DNA from 2 places in the Acholeplasma laidlawii PG-8A genome. Region 1 is predicted to be linked to the other one. Evidence: riboswitches for the same ligand, from Rfam matches in the RefSeq annotation. Region 1 holds a riboswitch; the other holds the start of a gene.
What was found. Region 1 has a riboswitch for S-adenosylmethionine ahead of ACL_RS05090 (hypothetical protein). Riboswitches for the same ligand answer to the same signal wherever they lie in the genome.
Positions count from the first base shown of each region.

Region 1 (9,375 bases):
TTCAAAATCTTCTGGGATATTTATCTCAAAAACATCAAAATCATTTTTGATGTTAAAATAATCAACCACATTACCAAGGGCTATACGGTTTGCTACTCGTTCACTTGCAATACCTAGTGGACTTACAACATCTGTAGCTCCAACAAGTTTTAAGATAGATGCATAATCTTCTTCATCTGCTCTTGCTGTGATTTGCTTTACACCTAGTTCTTTTAGCTTGATGATTGTAATAATACTTGCAGTTAAGTTATTTCTTTCGTTTTGTCCAAAAGCAACAATTGCATGGTCCACATTAGAAATACCACTTGCTTTAAGTGCTTCTTCGTCTGTGGAATCACAAACAAAAACATTTGAAATGACTTCACTTGCCTTTTTAACTGAGTCTTTGTTATTATCAATTGCTATGAGTTCAACATTCAGTTTACTAAAACTATCTACTAGGTTTAAGCCAAATCGGCTTAAACCAATGATACCTATTATTTTTTTCATAAATTTGTCATCCTATCATCATTTTTTCTTCAATATATTCGATACTGTCCATACCTTTTTTATACCATTGGGTATTAAAAATGCTAATGATTGTTATCGGTCCAACTCTACCTATAAACATGACTATACTCAAGACTATTTTAGAAGCATTTGACAATGTAGGTGTTAGATTCATGGATAACCCGACGTTAGCGAATGCTGATATGACTTCAAATATTGCTTTTTCTAAATCAATATTTTCCATCATTATTATCAGTGATGTAGCTACCAAAACAATCATAATCGCAGTAGTTAATAAAATGCTAGCTTTATGCCTAGTTTCATCAGTAATTAAACGGTTATGTGTCGTCGTAGTTTTTCCTTTAGCATAACTTGTCGTACTTTTAAACAGTGCATATAGTGTCGTAGTCTTAATCCCACCACCTGTGGAGGATGGAGATGCTCCGATAAACATTAAAACCATTAGAATAAGTGCTGTTAAGGAAGATATGGTACCCATATTGATTGTTGTAAAACCTGCAGTTCTAGCTGTTACACTTAAGAAAAAGGCTTCTAATACATTTAAGTTTTTACCATCTACTTTACTTAGTAGGAAAAACCCAAAACCTAAACTCCATAACACTAAATTGACCTTAAGTACAATTTTTGAGTGTATCATCAATTTCTTATACGATTTCTTAGTTAATATATCATTTAACACAATAAACCCTAGACCACCAAGCATAATTAAGATTGCAGTACTTAAATTAAGCAATACATGTCCATTATAACCTTGAAGACTTTGATCACCTAAAATATCAAACCCAGCATTATTAAAACTTGATACCGCATGAAATAAACTGAGTCCTATTGCATCAACAAGCTCATATTGTGGAACAAAGACAATCATATTGGCTATAAAGCCAAAACTTTCAATGACGAGTGTAAAGATAATAATCTTTTTAACTAATTTAACCATACCCGATAAACTGGTTTGGTTAAAACTTTCTTTGATTAATATTCTGTTTGATAAACCTATTTTTGCTCCAATTAGATACATGACAAAAACTGATATGGTGATTACACTTAATCCACCGATTTGAATAAGTATACCTAATACGACTTTACCAAATGGACTAAGTAGCGTGGATAAGTTTGCCACTGGTGATAATCCAGTAATAGTCACAGCAGATGTTGAAATAAAAAGTGCATCTACAAAACTCAAATGTCCCTGTGCCTGTTTTGATATCGGTAGTATGAGTAAAATACCACCTATTAATATAATAGATAGAAACGATAAAACAATTATGATGTATGGTGAAATTTTCTTCATTATTATAATCATCTTTCTCATATTAAAACTGTAGTCTTTACAGTAACATATTTAATTATACCCTTAATTAGATAATATTGCTCAATTTTTGGTAATCGTAATCACTGAATCTCGTTCAAATGTACACATTAAAAAGACTTATATTCTGCAACTTATTCCCATAAACATGAATCTTATTCTTATTTATTGATTTCAAAAGAAATTGATTTATAATATTTCTTGCGTATTGGTTTTTATGACCAGTGAAAGGATTTATTAAATAACATGAAATACCTATTAGACTTACTCAACTCTGACATGATAAAGCCTGAAGCCTATCAGTCTTTATCAAAAAGTTGGTTTCACTACTTATCTTTAGTTATTACGATATTAGTGATCATTAAACTTACTAAAACATTTAAAACTGCTGATGATATAAAATTAAAACGAATGCTACTTGTTTTTGGAATTGTGATGTTAATATTAGAAATTTATAAACAAATCATCTTTACTTACCAAGTAAATGCTTACCAGTGGTATGCCTTTCCATTCCAGTTTTGTTCAACGCCCATGTATTTATTTGTTATCTACGGACTTAATAAGAACAAAAAAGTGGATCAATACTTATTATCATTTCTAGCAACTTATAGTACCTTTGCAGGTATTGCAGTCATGCTATACCCTGCAGATGTCTTTATAGAAACAATTGGAATCAATATTCAAACCATAGTACATCACGGCCTTATGGCTGCAGTAGGATTTAGTTTACTTCTAACTAAAGCAAAGATATCCTTTAAATACTTCTTAAAGGGTAGTGCAGTATTCTCAGTACTAATGGTTATAGCGATGATCATGAACTGGGTGTTTAATATGCAAGGCATTGATGCAACATTTAATATGTTCTTTATCAATGAAAGATTTGGTTCTCATTTACCTATCTTAATGGATATTGAACCACTGGTACCGCATCTAGCATTCTTAGCCATATACCTCTTTGGGTTTAGTTTTGTTGCAAGTATTATCTTCATGATAGGTTATCTATTTAGAACTATCATTTATAAAGAAAAATATAAATTAATCGATCTATTTCAATAAAGTAGTGATCCCAAAGAATTTGGGTTTGCTACTTTTATTATTTATTGCATACATTTCATGTTTTTTACCTTCTTAATATATACTATGTGATATACTATGTGTATAGGAGGCATTTCATGAAAAATAGAGTTGTTATTGTAGGTACTGGTTTTGTAGGCATGAGCTATGCTTATGCACTTTTAAACCAAGGAACTTTAGAAGAAATTATATTAGTAGATATTGATTCAAGAAAAGCCGAAGGTGAGGCAATGGATTTAAACCATGGGCTAGCGTTTGCACCAAGAAAGATGCTCATTCGTTCTGGTACATATGAAGATTGTAAGGATGCTAAACTAGTTGTTATTACAGCAGGCGTTAATCAAAAAGATGGAGAAACAAGAATTGATCTTTTAAACAGAAATGCTAAGATTATGCAGTCTGTTGTAAAAGAGATTATGAAACATGGTTTTAACGGCATCTTTTTAGTTGCAACAAACCCGGTGGATATCTTAACCTATATTGTATGGAAATCCTCTGGATTACCATCAAATAGAGTCATTGGTAGTGGTACTTCTCTTGATACTGCAAGACTTCGTTATGAGATATCTCAATACATCAACATTGATGTTCGAAACATCCATGCATATATCTTAGGTGAACATGGAGATTCTGAGTTTGTTTGTTGGTCAAATGCCTTTGTTGGCGTTAAACCTTTAAAAGATGTTATAGACTCCATGCCTGCACAAATAAAGTTTTCTGATTTAGATAAGATTTACCTTGACGTAAAAAATTCAGCCTATGAAATTATCCAAAGAAAAAGAGCCACTTATTATGGTATTGGTATGGCCTTAGTACGTATAACAAAGGCTATTTTCAATAATGAAAACAGAATTCTACCCATATCAGTATTTAACGATGATGACTATGATATTGATAATCTCTATATTGGCTTACCAGCTGTATTAAATGAAAATGGGGTAGACCATGTAGTAAAACTTAATTTAAATGATGAAGAGTTAAAATCACTTAAAAAATCTTCAAGTATATTAAAACATAGTATAGATTCCATCACTTTAGAATAGACAAAGGATAAGCCTTCTAAGGCTTATCCTTTATTTTTCATAACTTCTAATATAGGTTTTAGATCACGAAATAATTCTAATGGAAATATACTAGTATCTAAATATAATGCGAAGTTCTTTCTTATATAGTGCATGTACTCTTTAGCATTTTTTAGATAACTGTAAGAAAGTTCATAATCATCAATTACTGATGCAATCATTAAATTTTCAAATACACTTACAATCAGATCGTTATATACTGGAGTTGGTGGATTTAGTAAGTCAATTTCTTCCCTAATATAATCATCTATTTTAGATAAATACTCAAATAAAGATTTTTTTGACATAAATACATCTTGACTACTTTTAAGTAGTTCAATAAGTAATTTATCCATTTTTACCTTATCTTTTATCATGTAATCTGGATAATTGTCTTTATCATCCTTAGCTTTAACTCTAATGCCATCTAAATATTTTAGAAGTTCATTCTTTAATTCATTTTTCATATACACTTCTTTCTACCAAAAAGAAAGACGCCATCACATGATGGCGTCCATTAGATAAGTTTATCTTATGTATCCATCATTCAAGCATTAGCACCTTACTTAGTTTTGCAGGTTGCTGAAGGGTCATAGAGCTTGTCTCTAACCTTCTCTTTATGGTAGTTTTATTTTAACTTAAATTAATTAATTGTCAACTATAATATTCAAATAATAATAACTTTATCTAAGTAATGATGATTCAATTGATAGTGTATAATCAATTAAAAACTGATCGACATCTAAATTAAACCCGTGTCTAATTAAGTCTTTATATGCTTCATGTGCATAGGTAGAATGAATTACAAGTGAATTCATAAGTGCTTTATAAAGGTATGAATCGCGCATTTTATAATCATGTTTTACATGATATAAAAATGCGTGATAAGTCTCCAGACTGGTTTCATAGTTTTTGACATTGATATAGATAAAATATGCTTCGAATTTCTTAAGTATTTGTTCATAAATATCAAAATCAATCGTTTCTTGCTGGGTCATAAAACTTAAGAATTTATCCATAAGCATGATATAGAAGAATAACGATAGATTAGAATTATAGTCAATGAGCATTTGACCAAACTTCTTAGGATCAATTATGTTATCTTCTTTAAAATAACTATGGTAGATAAACTTAATTAAGTGGACAATTAAATTCTCTGTACCAAGTGATTTAAGTGATTCTAAAATCACTTGGTAGTGTATTTTAAATTCGTCTTTAGTAATCTTGTTAATTAAGTACTCAAACTCTAATTTAAATGCTTCTACCATGAGTGTTTCTATTTTGTTATCGGATTTATATTTTAAGATAAGTTCATAAATAGGACCAATATCCATGAAGTGATACATGTGCACTCTAATAGCAAATCTATTCACACCAGTATCCGACTTATCAAAGTGAATCATATAGGTCATGAATTGACCCATACCCGTATCTAATCTATCTAATAGTCTTGAAAAGATAGTAAAGTTAACTTTTGACCCATTTTTAATTTGTCTAAGATATGTTCTTTCTGAAATGATACCTTCACATAGATCAGCTATTGTATAGCCTTTGGCAATTCTTAATTCATCTAATAATTTATAATAACTACCATATTTTTCCATGTTTAAGCATCCCTTCATACATCGTATTTTGTTGATACAAACCTTTTTTTAAATAGTTTTTAAAGATTATCATATCTTCTTTAGTTACATCTAACTTATGCGGAATTGCTCCCTTTTCAAATACACTTAAATAAGAACTGATGTAACTAAATATGATAAAGTCATTTTCTAAGTTCTTTTCTTTTTGGAATTGATAAAGTATTCTAAATATTTTATGATCAAATACTGTACCTCTAAATTTAGTATGATAATCTAGTGCTCCAACGACTATTTTTTCTAAACGGTTTAATTCTTCATCATCTAATTTGTCAAGCAAGGTAAATGATAAGATACCTGTTACATGAATGATTGTTTTAGATATTTCTGTATACGAGTAATAATGTCTAAAACTTGGATCAAATATTACTTTATATATAAAGTTTCCAATTTGTCTTCTTTCACTATCACCTACTAAATAAACAAAACTATAAAGTATACCAGATATACCATCATCAATGATTCTACTTTCTAGTATGCTCTTTAAATCAAACTTTTGATGTAAATTTCTTAAAGATACTTCTTTAGATTGTTTATTTAATTTATAAAGCATAAGTTCTATAGTTGCAGGTACAGATTTAGCACCAAATATCGTTTTAAGTTCTTTACCCATTACACCTGGATAAAACTCATCATATGCTTTTTGATAGTTTTCTCTTAAGATCGTTAAGAAGAAACTGGACTCCATTGGAAATTGACCTTCAATACTATTGACAACATAAAGAGAAAACTCTAAAAAAGGTATGGAAAGCTTTTCTAGTAATTTATTTAAATCATAAAAAGAAATACTTGCTTCATCATTTAATAATCTCGTATAGGTCTTTCTTGACATTATACCTTGAACTAAATCTTGTATCTTAATCTTGTGATTCGCTCTAATCGAATCTAGTGTTTTCATAATGTCTATACTTTCAAACATATATCCCCCTAACCTTTATAGAAAGAAAAGAACCTCTTTTTAATAAAAGTATATGTGCAAAAAATAGTATTCTGGATGTTATAAGCGTCATGATATATGAATATTGTATCACGTTAAGACAATTTATGAAAATAATACCTAACATTTACATAAATATATGGGCTATAAAAAAATAGTATGCCACCTTAAAACTCTCCCCTGACTAACTTGATTCTCCCAAGTTGACCCGACTTTTAAGGTGGCATACTATATCCTCTTTTTACTTCTTTATTTGAAAGAAGCGACTTCCTACTTTTTAAGTGCTATATGTCCCCTATACCCTTTAATCGTAAGAATTAGTTAATATAATTAACTGAAGGATTCCTGATTACAAGATTCCTCACTATTATTGTAGCACCTACATTTAAGTAATCATATGACAAAACTGTCCCAAATCCTTTTATAAAGGTAAATTGTAATGGTTTTTTCCTCATTAATCAAAAAGATGCCGTTATTATCAGCATCTCTTTGATTAATATAATGTTATTAGATATATTTAGTACATGAGTTCTTGAATTGGAGGTTTTGGACCGCCTCCGCCTCCGCCACCACTACTCTTTAGATAAGTGAATTCTCTTTGATATACGCGGTAATTGTTTGTAATAAAGAAATTCATTTCATATTCAACGTAGATTTCAAATCTATAAATTTTACCATGTATCAAATCAGGAACTAATATTTGTTGAACAGAACCACTTAGATTATATTCATAAATCAATGTAGAGTTGTTAAATACTCGAAGTATACCAGATTTATAATTTTGTTTATTTGTAGCATCTGTGATGTCAACCTTATACCCGGTACTGTAGTTAGATGGATATAAGGTTTGAGTTGGAGCATTTGAAAGATCTGCATTTTTAATTCTAAATGGAGTTCTGACTAAATTAAATCCAGCATAATATCTAATACCTGTATATCGATTTTCATAATATCTTTCGGTATATCCACTTGAAAAGATGAATTTATTTGGATTACTGTTATGTGCACGATATTGTTTATCAAATAAATTATTAATTTCACTATACATTTGTGATTCATTAAGTAAATTTATTCTACCTTTTACTTGTACATATTTATCGGGATCTCTGGTGAAATTAGTCACGCCGTAACTACTGCTAATATTTCTGTAGATGACATCTGTATCAGCAAATGTGATTGCCATACCACGATGTTTGTTGGCAATAAATCCTTCTTGCTCAACATAATTTTCACTCCATGATATTGTGTTAGTGTTTATATTATGTTCAATCAAGTAATCAAAACGGATATTTTTTCCCATATTATATGGATTCAGGAGTGCTGTTAAGAATGCAGTTATATTATCTAAAATTAATGCATATTGCTCGGCTGCATATTGAGCCTCTTGTCCCATCATCCAATAGATAGCGGCAAAAGCAAGTTTACCTAAAGGATGTTGGGTGATTAGTGTCTCTGGTAAACTTAATATTTGGGAAACCAATGTATCAATAATCAAGTTACCTAAATTTTTACCAGTACTTGAGACTAGTTCACCTAAAGATTTGTGCGAAAAATCTTGTACCGTTTCTACTCCAATGCCTTTTACTAATTCTACTATAAATTTTGTATATGGATCCTCAATATTTTCTGTATCATAAATGGAATCTGCTATAGCATCGATGACATTATCCATCGTCACCTCTACTGATGCCATCACCATATTTTCGTCTAAGAAAATTTGAACCACAGGCGCTAATTTATCCAACTTCTTAGTTAAAATTAGTTCGATTGAATAGCCAATTGCTTTTTCGTAGTATGATTGAGCATTATTTTGTTGTTCAATCATGAGTTCATCCATAGCTGTCTCATAAGCAAGTAAGAGTAAAATAAGTTCTGATGTCAATTTGGCATCATATTTTACAAATAAAGACTTGTAGAAATGAAAAATCTTATTTTTAATTTCTAACATAGGCACAAATTGTAAAGGTAAGGCAATTGCAGCATTTTTGTAATAAGGATCTGTTGCCATATCTTCTAAATTGATTTCCCATGTGGCAGCACTATAGTCACCATCGACAAATACATCGCCATTCAGGTCGACTTCAGTTATATTCCCATTACTATCACGGTTTACACCATCATAGGCATGAGCATTATTTGCTGTTAGTATAGTTGCAGATAAAGCAACTACTAAAAGCAGCATGATTTTTTTCATGTCTTATCCTCCTATTATTTTTTTACATGAGTCTACAACATTAATTACCCCAATTAATTTACATTTGATGTCGTAGTTCGGTTTAATTTTAATCCTTTTTATATTCTTAGAAAACGTCATATATGTCGCATATAATTCTTTTGTGTTACTCAAAAAAAAACCACAAATGAGGATATTCATATTTGTGGTTTTCAATATCAATTTATAAGTTACTTAATATATTTCTAGCATATACTTCATAACCCTTAGGGTTAAGATGTATACCATCATAAGTGTAGTTCGTATTTAGGTAGCCTTCGCTATCTAATAAATCATCAAATTGGTGTAAATATGTCATATCATTTGATTTGGCGTAGTTCATGACTTTAAAGTTTATAGACTTTAATTCACCATTGGTTCGGCCACCAATGTAGATCTTCTTATAAAGTGGGTGCTGCGTACTAACTACTGGCGTTGTAGATAAGTAGTACAACTTAGCAGATGGAAATTTTGATTTCAATACGTCTAGTACTTTAATAATATTTTCATAAGCCTCTGCTACACTAGCTTCTAGTAAGACAAGATCATTTGAACCTATAGATATAAATATGGATTTAGGGTTTATCTTACCTAAGATAACGTCTAGGTTATCTAGTATAAGTTTTGTAGTA
Region 1 covers NC_010163.1:1,050,567-1,059,941, forward strand. Annotated here, with positions in the region: gene ACL_RS05070 (potassium channel family protein) at 1-489, opposite strand, end outside; gene ACL_RS05075 (TrkH family potassium uptake protein) at 497-1,801, opposite strand; gene ACL_RS05080 (YwaF family protein) at 2,066-2,875, shown strand; gene ACL_RS05085 (L-lactate dehydrogenase) at 2,992-3,936, shown strand; gene ACL_RS05090 (hypothetical protein) at 3,960-4,421, opposite strand; SAM riboswitch class I at 4,492-4,580, opposite strand; gene ACL_RS05095 (transcriptional regulator) at 4,638-5,558, opposite strand; gene ACL_RS05100 (hypothetical protein) at 5,542-6,513, opposite strand; gene ACL_RS05105 (hypothetical protein) at 7,049-8,725, opposite strand; gene ACL_RS07600 (DUF1563 domain-containing protein) at 8,729-8,905, opposite strand; gene ACL_RS05110 (GDSL-type esterase/lipase family protein) at 8,928-9,375, opposite strand, start outside.

Region 2 (9,375 bases), 710 kb from region 1:
CTTTAGCACATAACATTGAGGTTTTTCAACCTGAAAAATTACGTCAGGATTATCAACACATCATTGATTTAAAGCCCAGCTTAATTATTACAGCAAGCTATGGTCAAATACTTCCTAAAGCCCTTTTAGAAGCAATACCAGCAATTAACATTCATGGTTCATTATTACCTAAATACCGTGGTGGTGCACCCATTCAATATGCATTATTTAATGGGGACGATAAAACCGGTATTACCTTAATGGAAATGGTCTATAAAATGGATGCCGGTGCTATGATTAAAAAGGTAGAAGTAGACATAGAACCTCTAGATGATTACGGCACTTTATCTAATAAGTTATCACTAGCAGGTAGAGATCTATTAAAAGAAAATCTAATGAGTGTTTTAAATAAAACGTATCAAAGCACACCGCAAAATGAGGATGAAGTGACGTTTGCATTTACACTTAAATATAGTGATGAAGCACTTGATTTTAACAAGTCAGCATCATGGAATCATAACCGTATTAGAGGTTTAAGTCCTAACGTTGGTGCACATTTTAACATCAAAAACACTACGGTTAAGGTGTTTAAATCAGCAATAAGTGATATAATAGACATTCAAAGAGGTGAAATTCGTATAGAAAATAAAAGAATATTTATTGGTACGAGTGATAGAGCCATAGAGTTAATTGAATTACAACAATCAGGTAAAAAACAAATGAAGGTTAAAGATTATTTAAATGGGCAAAGCCTATTTATTAACGGAGGAAAAATAGATGAGTAAACCGAAACTCTTATATAACCGAGATGAGATGTTAAAAATTAACATCGACACCTTGAAAAATAGATGTAATGTATCTGTTCTGGATATTGCAAAGATTGCACAGCAACAACAATCTAAATATTATCCTGGTATTGATATTAACTTATGTGTGGAATCTGTAGAAAAAATATTAACATTTAGAGATGTTTTCCACCACATTCAATTTGCTGCAGAAGTTGATAGACTTGCTGAAGAAAAAATGTTTAAAGGACCAATACAAGATATTTTATTCTATGATCTTGGACTATTTGGTATTGATGAAACCATAGGTTTAGATGTTGCTAGAAACTATGGTGCGATTGGACAAACAAACTTTGGTGACATTGATGTCAATAAACATGGTATCGTTAAAAGATTAAATGATGCTGGTAAAACAGAAGGTATTGTACATACAATGATGGATGATATTGTAGGTGCTATTGCTGCGGCTGCATCTACTCGTGTTGCTCAAGTGATGAACGAAGATATTGCACTTGAAAATCCAAGTTACCAAAAAATTAGCTTATTTGATTTGAAAAAAAGGAAAAGATAATATATGGGCTTAAAGAACCAAAAGCATAGGTTAAAGGGCTTTGGAAAAAAGCTGTTTTCTAAATATTTTGGTTTTGAAACTGGAATTGATATTGCTAATGACGTAGCTGTTTTATATAGACGAAATGTAGTTATTAAAAACATCGTATTTATATCAAACTTGCTTTATTCTTTAGTATTTTTCATTCTAGGCTTTAGTGTTGCCAATCCGACAACCGATTGGATTTTTGCTATTGCTGCTCTACCAATTACGTATACAGTAGGTAGACTACAATCTAAGCTTATCGACTTAGACCACAATGATTTAACAAAACAACAGATTGCGATGTATGTATCTAGTTTTTGGATTTTTATATCATCTGTGATGGTTTATATCCGTGTTTATGCAGTCGGACAAAATGCGCCGTTTGAAACAGCAAGTTATGTATTAATATTTTATGCTTTAGTTCAAATATCGCTTTATCAAGACAAAAGGTTACTAGCAAACTCATTTGTTTCATTAGTTGGGTTTGTTACATTAATACATATATCAATAACTTATAATTTCTTTAATTTAGGTCTTACTTGGCAAGAGTTCTTATCAACGATATTTACCGATCCAGTACTAGCCATTCAAGTAGCTGACTTAGCCTTAAGAACAGTTATATTTATATTATTTTATTTAATCAATTATATTATTGTTTCTATTGGACAATCCATCCAAGAAGAAAGAAAAAAGGAATTAAACAAACGCCGTGAAGTACAAATGGACTTCACGCATATCGTTAGATCTTTATTTAACGTTGTATTTCAATCTGCAAGCACCATATTAAACGAAAGACATGCCTATAATGTTGCATCAGTTGCATCAAAAATAGCTACATTTTATCACTTGGATGAACAAGATAAAATTGAGTTAGAAAAATACGCACTGATTCATTTAAGATTTGATGAAATCAAGGATTTAATGATAGAAACAGATAGTTACGATGAACATACCTATGAAGTATTAAAAGAAAAGACAGATTTAGGTGCAAAAATTGGTAAAAGAATTCAACTTGCTCAAAAATCTAATGATATTATTAGAGCACATTATGAAAGAAGTGCTGATGAAGCATTTGCTCAACAAATGAATAAAATCCAATTTGAGATACCAAATCAAATTATCTTACTGGCGGATTGCTATGTTTCTTTAAGAAGTTTATCAACATACTATCATCCAAACAGCCACCCACAAACGATGGACTTGTTTAAGAAACAATTAACACCATATTTTGATTATTCATTAAGAGAAACATTCTTTAAATACAACACAGAAATTGATCAACTTTATCATGATTTATAAAACATATTTTACATAATTATGTATCTTAGTTTACAAAATATCTAATAAAGGTTATCATATAAACAATTCAATAAAAACTTATTCAGAGCAGGTGAGGTGATCAGTCCTTTGACCCTGCAGCAACCTACTTAAATTAGGTGCTCAACTGACAGGGGGCTAACCCACCAATAAGGAGATTTCATCACTTCCTTCTTGGGAAGTGTTTTTATTAAGTAATGGAAGAAAGAGGTAAATATTATGAGTTATATTTTTTCAAGCGAAAGTGTGTCTAAAGGACATCCAGATAAAGTGGCGGATTTTATAGCAGATTCAGTATTAGATTTAGTATTAAAAAATGACCCTAAAGCACGTTGTGCGATTGAGGTTGCTTTAGCACACACAACTGTTTATATTTTTGGTGAGGTATCAACAAGTTATATATTAACAGATGAAATCATTATTGAAACTGCAAAAAAAGCAATCGATTTTTGTGGTTATAATGATGAGAAATTCATCTTTGATGCAAAATCAGCAACCTATCATGTAAACATTCATAAACAAAGTGCAGATATCGCGCTAGGGGTTGATGAAACAGATAATAAAGAACAAGGTGCAGGGGATCAAGGTATTATGTTTGGTTATGCTAAAGATGATACGAAAGAACTTTTACCTTTACCGATTTTTCTAGCACATGAATTAACTAAGCGTTTAGCTTTTGTTAGAGAAGAAGGTATTGTATCCGGACTTGGACCAGATGGTAAATCTCAAGTATCTGTTTTATATAATGAAAACCATGAACCACTGGAAGTTACAGCGATTGTATTATCTACACAACATGAAGCATCCAAAACACTTGAAAGTGTTAAAGCAGACATGATGAAACATGTTATCTTAGAAGTCATTCCAAAACATTTAATTACAGATAACACTAAATACTATATTAATCCAACCGGTAGATTCGTCATTGGTGGACCAGTAGGAGATAGTGGCTTAACAGGTCGTAAACTTATTGTAGACACTTACGGTGGATACTCACGCCACGGTGGTGGTGCATTTAGTGGTAAAGATGCATCTAAAGTAGACAGATCAGCATCTTATATGGCAAGATACTTAGCAAAACAAGTCGTAGGAAGTGGTATTGCAAAAACTTGTGAAATCCAATTAGCTTATGCTATTGGTGTTGCAGAACCTGTAAGTTTATATGTAAACACTTTTGGTACATCTAAAGTAAGTAATGAGGTAATTGCTGAAACAATCTCCAAACACTTTGATTTAAGACCTAAAGCAATTATTAATTATCTTGGACTTACGAACCCAATTTTCAAACAAACCACACATAATGGCCATTTTGGTAAGTTAGAATCTAATTTAAGTTGGGAAAAATTAGATAAAATTGAAATTTTCGAACAATTAGTATAAAATACATATATTCACTAACCATACGCAGCTTGAGAGGGTGACAGTAAGATGGACAATTTATTAATTTTTTACATTACAGCAGGTATAGTCGTACTGATTCTTGTAATTATATGGGTTTGGTATCTAATTAATGCTAATAGTTTTAAAAAGAATAAACAAAATATTGCAGATCTCATGATAGATATAGATGACATCATCGTGAATAAACATAACCTGTTAAATCTTATGATAGAACAAACAAAAAGAAGTTTAGCAATTGAAGCTAAGGTACTAAATGAGATGCTTGAAATAGCGGTCATTACAAATTCAGATAGTGTTGAACAAAAACAAGATATATCATTTCAATTAACTCAATCTATGCACATGTTATATGAAATGATTACAGAACATAAAGATTTAAAAACATCAAAAGCGATTAAAGAAAAACTAGATGATTGGATTATCCTAGAAGAAAGCCTGCAAAGCACTAGAAAATTATATAATACAAATGTTTCTAGTTTTAATCACAAAATTGTAGCATTTCCTTCAAACATTATAGCGAAAATAAAAAAGTATAAAAGAATCGATTTCTTTGAAGTTGATATCTTACTGACTAAAGAAGAAGTAGATAGTTTATAAAGATTACCAAAGAGGATACTAAAATGTATCCTCTTATTGTTTATATACACAACTTTTAATAAAAATAATATAAAAAAAAGGAATTAAAAGTAAATGATGTATTTAGTATAAAAAAACACGATATTTATGTAAAAATCATCTGAAATAGTGGGGATTATTTGGAGAAATCATATTAAATATGGTATCATTTAGTGATGTCATCTATAGATGATTGATAAGTAAACCATGATAAGGTATGATTTGGGTTTTATGCCAAATCGTTTTAGATTAAATAAAGAATAATGAAGTACACATAAACTTAAACAAGTAAAGGAAGTGATGTTATGTTTGGACTATTTGATTCGACCAAAAAAGCAGTAAAAAAATATAACAAAGTAGCTCATAAAATTATGGCTTTAGAAGATACAATGAAAGCAATGAGTGACGAAGCATTAAAAAATCAAACTAAAATTTTTAAAGATCGTATTAAAAATGGAGAAACTTTAGACGATATTTTAGTTGAAGCATTTGCAACAGTTAGAGAAGCCTCAAAACGTGTAACTGGGCTAACACCATATTTTGTACAATTAGTTGGTGGTATGTCGATTCACGATGGTAATATTGCTGAAATGAGAACAGGTGAAGGTAAAACCTTAACCGCTGTTTTACCTGCATATTTAAATGCTTTAAATGGTGATGGTGTGCATATTGTTACAGTCAACGAATACTTAGCTAAACGTGAAGCTGAAGGCGAAATTGGTGACCTATTTAGATTCTTAGGATTAACTGTAGGTTTAAATATTAGAGATTTAGATAGAGAAGGTAAAAAGGCAGCATATGCTTGTGATATTATGTACTCTACAAACTCTGAGTTAGGCTTTGATTACTTAAGAGATCACATGGTCTTATATCATAAAGATATGGTTGCACAAAGAGGCTACCCATACGCAATTATTGATGAGGTTGACTCGATTTTAATTGATGAGGCTAGAACACCTTTGATTATCTCTGGACCTGCTAAACAAACTCAAAACTTATACCAACAATCTGATCGTTTTGTAAAATCTTTAAGTGATCATGAATATGAATTAGATGTAGAGTCAAATACTGTCGAGTTAACACCTGAAGGTATTGCTAAAGCAGAAAGCGTATTTAATATTGAAAACTTATATGACTTAAGTCATGTATCTTTATTACATCACATCAACAATGCTTTAAAAGCTAATTTCACCATGTTTAGAGACAAAGAATATATGGTTGTAGAAGGTGAAGTTTTAATTATTGACCAATTTACAGGTCGTGTACTAAAGGGTAGACAATTTAGTGAAGGTCTACACCAAGCACTTGAAGCCAAAGAAAACGTTGAAATTAAAAAAGAAACTGTTACAGTAGCTACAATTACGTACCAAAACTTCTTTAGAATGTATAAAAAACTATCTGGTATGACCGGTACTGCAAAGACTGAAGAAGATGAATTTATAGAAATTTATAACATGAGTGTTATTGAAATTCCTACAAACAAACCAGTCATTAGAGAAGATGCTAAAGATTACTTCTTTGTAACAGCAGAAGAAAAATATCAAGCATTAATTGAAGAAATCAAACGTAGACACGAGATTGGGCAACCCATATTAATTGGTACAATTGCAGTCGAAACATCAGAATTTTTAAGTATGGAATTACGCAAACATCGTATTAACCATGAAGTATTAAACGCTAAAAACCATGAAAGAGAAGCTGAAATTGTTGCTAAAGCTGGTCAAAAAGGTGCGGTTACAATCGCGACCAACATGGCTGGACGTGGTACCGACATTAAACTTGGTGAAGGTGTAGTGGAACTTGGTGGTTTAGCAGTATTAGGTTCTGAAAAACACGATGCTAGACGTATTGATAATCAGTTAAGAGGTCGTTCTGGACGTCAAGGGGATCCTGGTTTTTCAAGATTCTACTTATCTGCAGAAGATGAACTCATGGTACGTCGTGGAGGAGACCGTTTTAGAACAATTATTGAAACACTTCAACGTGCCCAAGCAACCGGTGAACCAGTAACTTCTAAGATGATTACATCTTTAATTACTGGTGCACAAAAACGTAGTGAAGGTGTCAACTCAGAAATTAGAAAAAACGTCTTAAGATATGACGATGTTTTAAGAGTGCAAAGAGAAATTATTTATGCTGAACGTACATCTATTTTAACTAAAGAAACTGTTGAAGAAGAAGTCATTAAGTTTATTGAAACAATTGTTGAAGCTGAAATTGATGAGTTTATCATTCCTCACGGAAGAAATAAATTTGAAATTAAAGATGAAGCAATTGTTCACCATTTTGAAAGTTTCTTAATACCTAAAGGTATGGTTAAAATTGAAGATGTAAATGAAATGGATGAAGTAGAAATTGTCAACCATTATAAAGATCTTGCGATTAAATTATTAGTAAGTAAAAAAGAAGTTGTACCTCAAGAAGTGTACAATGAGTTTTTAAAAGTAATCATGTTACGTGTAATTGATACTTATTGGATGCGTCATATTGATGCAATGAGTGAGTTACGACAAGGTGTTAGACTACAATCATACGGTCAACAAAATCCGTTAATTATTTACCAAAAAGAAGGTAAACGTATGTTTGATGAAATGCGCTACAATATTTCAAAAGATATTGCTAGATATGCTGCACTGGGTCGTATTGAATTAAATGTTAGCCGTGAAGCGGTTGTTAAAAATACAAGCACAAACCAAGGTGAAGATGCTTCTAAACAAAAACGTAAACAACCTAAGCGTGCTCACAGAAGTCAATTACCGTGGAATAGAAGGTAGTTATGGAAAAGTACGAAGTAAATAAGACACTAGAACTTTTTGAAACAAAAATTAAAGATTTAGAAAATGCTTTAGATTTAGATGCTATTAATAACAGATTAAAAGAAATCGAACCCATCATGGCAAATCCTAATTTTTGGAATGATTCAAATCAAGCAAAAAAGATTAGCCAAGAATTAAATCAACTTACAGAGAAAAAACAAACTATTACATCGATTCAAAACCAATATGAGGATGCCTTAATGTGGCTTGAAGAAGCCAAAGAAGGTACTGAGAGTTGGGATATTTTAGAAGCTGAAATTGATTCACTTCAAAAAAAGATATCTGAGTTTGAAATTGAAGTATTACTCAATGGAGAATATGATCATAACAATGCAATCTTAGAACTTCATCCAGGTGCTGGTGGTACAGAGTCCATGGACTGGTGTGGTATTTTAATGCGTATGTATGAACGCTTTGCTGGCTATAAAGGTTATAAGGTAGAAATACTAAACTACTTAGCGGGTGAAGAAGCAGGTGTTAAATCTGTTACATTACGTATTTCTGGTCCATATGCTTATGGTAATTTAAAGTCTGAACGTGGTGTTCACAGATTAGTTCGTATCTCACCATTTGACTCCAATAAAAGAAGACATACTTCCTTTGTTTCATGTGATGTAGCACCTGAAATTGATGAAACAAGTGAAGTTGAATTAAAAGATGATGATATTCGTATGGATACATTCCAATCCTCTGGTGCAGGTGGTCAGTCGGTTAACACAACTTACTCTGCTGTAAGATTAACACATATACCAACTGGTATTGTTGTTAATATTCAAAATGAACGTAGTCAGATTAAGAATAAAGAAGCAGCAATGCAAATTTTAAAATCTAAACTGATACAAAAAGAACTAGAAGAAAAACAAGCGAAGTTAAATGCCCTTAAGGGTGAAAAATCAGATATTGGTTGGGGTAGTCAAATTAGATCTTATGTATTCCAACCTTATCAAATGGTCAAAGACCACAGAACTAATTATGAAGTTGGTAATATTCAGTCTGTCATGGATGGAGATATTGACGGTTTCATTAATGCTTATTTAAAGAGTAAAGCCTATGAATAAAGAAATGATTAAATCATATGCACTCATTACTCTAGGCGTATTTTTACTACATTTAGCATTTTACTTTTTTATGCAACCAATGGGTTTAATCACAGGTGGTATGATGGGACTTAGTTTAATGCTTGAACCATTAATTCCATTTTCTACAGGTATTACCTATCTCATGTTAAATATTGTAGCACTTACAATTGGCGGTATTTTATTTGGTAAAGATTTCTTTTTAAAGACTGTATTTGCAAGTATTTTGTCACCTGTTTTAGTGACATTATTTGAAGTTTTAAAGATAGAAGATACACTTATACTAAATCAAATTGATCTACACTATCAACTCTTAGTAGCTAGTATTGCTAGTGGGGTATTAGCTGGTGTGGGTATTGGTCTAGTCTTAAGATATAATGCAACCACAGGTGGTATGGATATCTTTCAAAAGATTATCAATAAATATTTAAAAGTACCATTTTCAGTTGCAGTTTATCTAACCGATGGTTTAATTATTTTACTTGGTGCATTTATAAGTCTACAAAATGGGTTATTTGCTATTTTAGCTATGTTATTAACAGCATATATGTTAGAAAAAACAGCGATATTTGGAAGAAACGCCTTTGCACTGATGATTATTACCAAAAAACATGATGAGATTAAAGAAGCAATTTATGAACGTATAGACAGAGGTGTAACAAGATTAAAAGCTATTGGTGGCTACTCTGGTATTGAAAAAGAATTAGTACTTACTACGATGAATCGCCAACAACTCTATATTGCTAAAGAGTTTATTACACAAATAGATCCAAACGCATTTACACTCATTA
Region 2 covers NC_010163.1:335,602-344,976, forward strand. Annotated here, with positions in the region: gene fmt (methionyl-tRNA formyltransferase) at 1-764, shown strand, start outside; gene ACL_RS01630 (phosphatidylglycerophosphatase A family protein) at 757-1,335, shown strand; gene ACL_RS01635 (HD-GYP domain-containing protein) at 1,339-2,658, shown strand; SAM riboswitch class I at 2,734-2,832, shown strand; gene metK (methionine adenosyltransferase) at 2,896-4,056, shown strand; gene ACL_RS01645 (LemA family protein) at 4,105-4,674, shown strand; gene secA (preprotein translocase subunit SecA) at 4,998-7,466, shown strand; gene prfB (peptide chain release factor 2) at 7,469-8,566, shown strand; gene ACL_RS01660 (YitT family protein) at 8,559-9,375, shown strand, end outside.
Region 2: another riboswitch for S-adenosylmethionine. It lies ahead of metK (methionine adenosyltransferase); the one in region 1 lies ahead of ACL_RS05090 (hypothetical protein).